Regions from separate parts of the Pseudomonas sp. MPDS genome, predicted to be linked through region 1. Evidence: predicted binding sites of a transcription regulator. Region 1 holds the regulator's gene; the other holds the start of a gene.

Region 1 (2,199 bases):
CGCCGCCAGGAACTGGAAAGCCTGCTGCAGGAATTCCACATCAGCCACATCCGCGACAACCTGGGCATGAGCCTGTCCGGTGGCGAACGGCGCCGCGTGGAAATCGCTCGCGCCCTGGCCACCGCACCGAAATTCATCCTGCTGGACGAACCATTCGCTGGCGTGGACCCGATTTCGGTCGGCGACATCAAGCAGATCATCCACCATCTCAAGGCCAAGGGCATCGGCGTATTGATCACCGACCACAACGTTCGCGAGACGCTGGATATCTGTGAAACCGCCTATATCGTCAATGATGGCCAGTTGATTGCCGAAGGCGACTCCGCGACCATCCTGGCCAATGAACTGGTCAAGGAAGTGTATTTGGGCCATGAGTTCCGCCTGTAAGCGAAAAGTGTCTGGTCAATCACCTCGGCGTCGCTAATTTTATTACGTGACGCCCTAGGCAAACACTTCAGTTTCAGGCATATAATTTGCTTAAGTTTGGCGCTTCGGCGCCCTGTAGTGGATGGCGCATGTGCGCCGGCGAATAAGGTGTTAAGCCCCAGCCATGAAACCATCGCTAGTCTTGAGAATGGGCCAGCAGCTGACGATGACACCGCAGCTGCAACAGGCCATCCGCCTGCTCCAATTGTCGACCCTGGACCTGCAACAGGAAATCCAGGAGGCCCTGGAGTCCAATCCGATGCTCGAACGCCAGGAAGAAGGCGACGACTTCGACAACACCGATCCGCTGGCCGATAACGTCGAGCAAAAGACCAACACCGAAATCCCGGAACCGTCCTATCAGGAAACCGCCCCGACGGTGGATAACCTTGAGGATGGCGAATGGAATGAACGCATCCCCAACGATCTGCCCGTGGATACTGCCTGGGAAGACGTCTACCAGACCAGCGCCAGCAGCCTGCCCAGCAGCGATGACGACGAGTGGGACTTCACTACCCGCACCTCCACCGGCGAAAGCCTGCAGAGCCACTTGCTGTGGCAACTGAACCTGGCGCCGATGTCCGATACCGATCGTCTGATTGCCGTGACCCTGATCGACTGCATCAACAATCAGGGCTACCTGGACGAGACGCTTGAAGAAATCCTCGAGGCCTTTGACCCCGAGCTGGACATTGAGCTGGACGAAATCGAAGCTGTCCTGCACCGCATCCAGCAGTTCGAACCCGCCGGCATCGGTGCTCGCAACCTGGGCGAGTGTCTGCTGTTGCAACTGCGTCAGTTACCCGCCAAGACGCCTTGGCTGGCCGAAGCCAAGCGACTGGTCACCGATTACATCGACTTGCTGGGCGGTCGCGACTACAGCCAGTTGATGCGTCGCATGAAGCTCAAGGAAGATGAACTGCGCCAGGTGATCGAGCTGGTCCAGAGCCTCAACCCGCGCCCAGGTTCACAGATCGAGTCCACCGAACCCGAATACGTGGTTCCCGATGTGATCGTGCGCAAGCACAACGACCGCTGGCTGGTGGAACTGAACCAGGAATCGGTGCCCAAGCTGCGGGTCAACGCCCAGTACGCCGGTTTCGTAAAGCGCGCGGACACCAGCGCCGACAACACCTTCATGCGCAACCAGTTGCAGGAAGCGCGCTGGTTCATCAAGAGCCTGCAAAGCCGCAACGAAACCCTGATGAAAGTAGCCACCCAGATCGTCGAGCATCAGCGCGGCTTCCTGGAGTACGGCGACGAAGCCATGAAGCCGTTGGTCCTGCACGACATTGCCGAGGCAGTGGGCATGCACGAGTCGACGATTTCGCGGGTGACCACCCAGAAATTCATGCATACCCCCCGGGGCATATATGAACTGAAATACTTTTTCTCCAGCCACGTCAGCACCTCCGAAGGCGGTGAATGCTCGTCCACAGCCATCCGCGCGATCATCAAAAAACTGGTGGCCGCGGAAAATCAGAAAAAGCCGTTGAGTGACAGCAAGATCGCTGGTTTACTGGAGGCACAAGGCATTCAGGTGGCCCGCCGTACCGTCGCCAAATACCGTGAATCCCTCGGGATCGCACCTTCGAGCGAACGCAAGCGGTTGATGTAACAGGCCACGCCACAGCGTTCCAGTGGCAGGCATTTCTGCCTGCCGCTTTATGCACTGGCAACGAAGGAGAAGCTGTATGCAAGTCAACATCAGTGGACACCAACTGGAAGTGACCGAACCTCTTCGCGAATACATCGGCGAAAAACTCGAACGAT
Region 2 (2,199 bases), 2.9 Mb from region 1:
AGGGTTGCCCGCCACAGTGATGGACACGGTGCCGTCGCGGCCCACGGTGAACGTTTGGGCGTCGTTCGGGATGATGATCGCCGGTTCCAGGGCGAAACCGCTGGCGTTGACGATCTGGCCATTGGAATCGAGGTGGAACGTACCGTCACGGGTGTAGGACGTGGTGCCATCGGGCTGCAGGATCTGGAAGAAACCGCGACCGTCGATGGCCATGTCCAGCGGCTGCTCGGTGGTTTGCAGGCTACCGGCGGTGAAGTTTTTCTGGGTGCCGACGATGCGCACACCGGTACCAACTTGCAGGCCCGACGGCAATTCGCTGTCCTGGGTCGATTGGGCGCCTGGCTGGCGTTTGACCTGGTACAGCAGGTCCTGGAACTCGGCGCGATCACGCTTGAAACCCGTGGTCGACACGTTCGCCAGGTTGTTGGAAATAGTAGAAAGGTTGGTGTCCTGGGCGGACAGACCTGTTTTGGCAACCCAAAGAGCCGGAAGCATTCGATTCTCCTCGTACGCCTGTTTTTCGGCGCGACGCTGTAATTAATGATTAGATCTGCAAGACCCGAGCCATGGCTTCGTCGCCTTCTTTGGCGGTGTTCATCATCTTGACGTGAAGCTCGAACTGCTTGGCCAGGGCCAGCACCGAAGTCATCTCGTCCACGGCATTGACGTTGCTCGCTTCCTGGAAACCCGACACCAGTTGCACGTTGGCATCAATGACAGCCGGCTGGCCGTCCTTGGTGCGGATGGTGCCGTCCAGGCCCTTGGTCATGTTGCGAAGATCCGGGTTGACCAGCTTGATGCGGTCGACTTCAGCCATCACGCGCGGGCCTTCACCCATGGCGCGGATACTGATGGTGCCGTCCTGGCCGATTTCGATTTTCTGCTCTGGCGGCACGGCGATCGGACCACCGTTGCCCATCACCGGCATACCGTTGCCGGCCCGCAGCACGCCCAGGGCGTCAACGTTGAGGCTGCCGGTGCGCACGTAGCTTTCACCGCCTTCAGGGTTCTGCACAGCCATCCAGCCCGGCCCGCTGACTGCCACGTCGAGGTCGCGGCCGGTTTCCACCAGCGCGCCAGGGGTGAAGTCAGTGGCTGGACGCTCGGACATGGCAAATGCCCGCGCCGGAAAGCTGTCGCCAAACACCGGCATCGAACGAGCCTGCTCCAGGTCTTTCTGAAAACCGTTGGTGGAGATGTTCGCCAGGTTGTTGGCATGGGCCCGCTGCGCCAGTGCGTTCTGGCTGGCGCCGGTCATTGCCACATAAAGGTACTTGTCCACTGTCGTTCCTCTGCATGCCGGACGTTTGCCGTCCACTGCTGTACTGCTGAGCACTAAGCAATTTGCAGACCAACTTTTTTCTGGCGCCGTCGAGCCGCACAAACAAAGGGCTTCAGGGTTCTTGAAGGGATATGGGGAAATGTATCGAAGACGAAAAACCGGCGGTGTCATGCCGTTTGGTGGCAACGCTTGACCTTCTGGCAACGGCTACTGCCGTCATCGCGAGCAGGCTCGCTCCCACCATGGATCTTGGGTGCTCGCAGGATTTTGAACACTCGATACCCCTGTGGGAGCGAGCCTGCTCGCGATAGAAGTCCCCACCAAACACAACAGGCAAGCAACTATTATGAGCCGGCCTTACCCACCTCATACTCACGCAACTTATTGGCAATGGTCGTATGGGAAACCCCCAGCCGCTTGCCCAGTTGCCGGCTGCTGGGGTGTTCGGAATACAGCCGCTCCAACACGGCTTTCTCGAATCGCCCGACGATGTCGTCCAGCCCGCCCTCCAGGGAAAAGTCCCCCAGGGGCTGACGCACGCCGTAGTCCGGCAGACGGATATGCTCGGCTTTCACCGTTGCGCCATCACACAGGGAGACAGCCTGGAACAGCACGTTTTCCAGCTGCCGAACGTTGCCTGGCCAGTGGTAGTGGCTGAGACGGTCCATCGCCGCCGGGGCCAGTTTCGGTAGCGCACAGCCAATCTGCCGACTGGCCTGGTCAAGAAAATGTTCCACCAGCGGCATCAAGCCGTCGAGGCATTCGCGCAGGGGCGGGATGTGCAGCGAAAGGACGTTCAAACGGTGGTACAGATCCTGACGAAATTCCCCTCGGGCGCAGAGCTCGGACAAATCCACCTGGGTCGCACAGATCACCCTGACATCCAGGTACACCTCTTCATCGCTGCCTACACGACG

What was found. Region 1 encodes sigma-54, which starts transcription at its own class of promoters, with help from an activator protein. Its sites were predicted from a motif close to ANTGGCATNNANNTTGCTNT; they were not measured.
Region 2: the regulator sigma-54 is predicted to act here: its motif matches at 1,337-1,356, upstream of HQ912_RS20290 (flagellar basal body rod protein FlgF).

What each region holds. Positions count from the first base shown of each region.
Region 1 covers NZ_CP054128.1:1,296,871-1,299,069, reverse strand. The annotation lists gene lptB (LPS export ABC transporter ATP-binding protein) at 1-387, shown strand, start outside; gene HQ912_RS05595 (RNA polymerase factor sigma-54) at 551-2,044, shown strand; gene hpf (ribosome hibernation-promoting factor, HPF/YfiA family) at 2,121-2,199, shown strand, end outside.
Region 2 covers NZ_CP054128.1:4,620,706-4,622,904, forward strand. The annotation lists gene flgG (flagellar basal-body rod protein FlgG) at 1-495, opposite strand, end outside; gene HQ912_RS20290 (flagellar basal body rod protein FlgF) at 545-1,282, opposite strand; gene HQ912_RS20295 (sigma-54-dependent transcriptional regulator) at 1,627-2,199, opposite strand, start outside.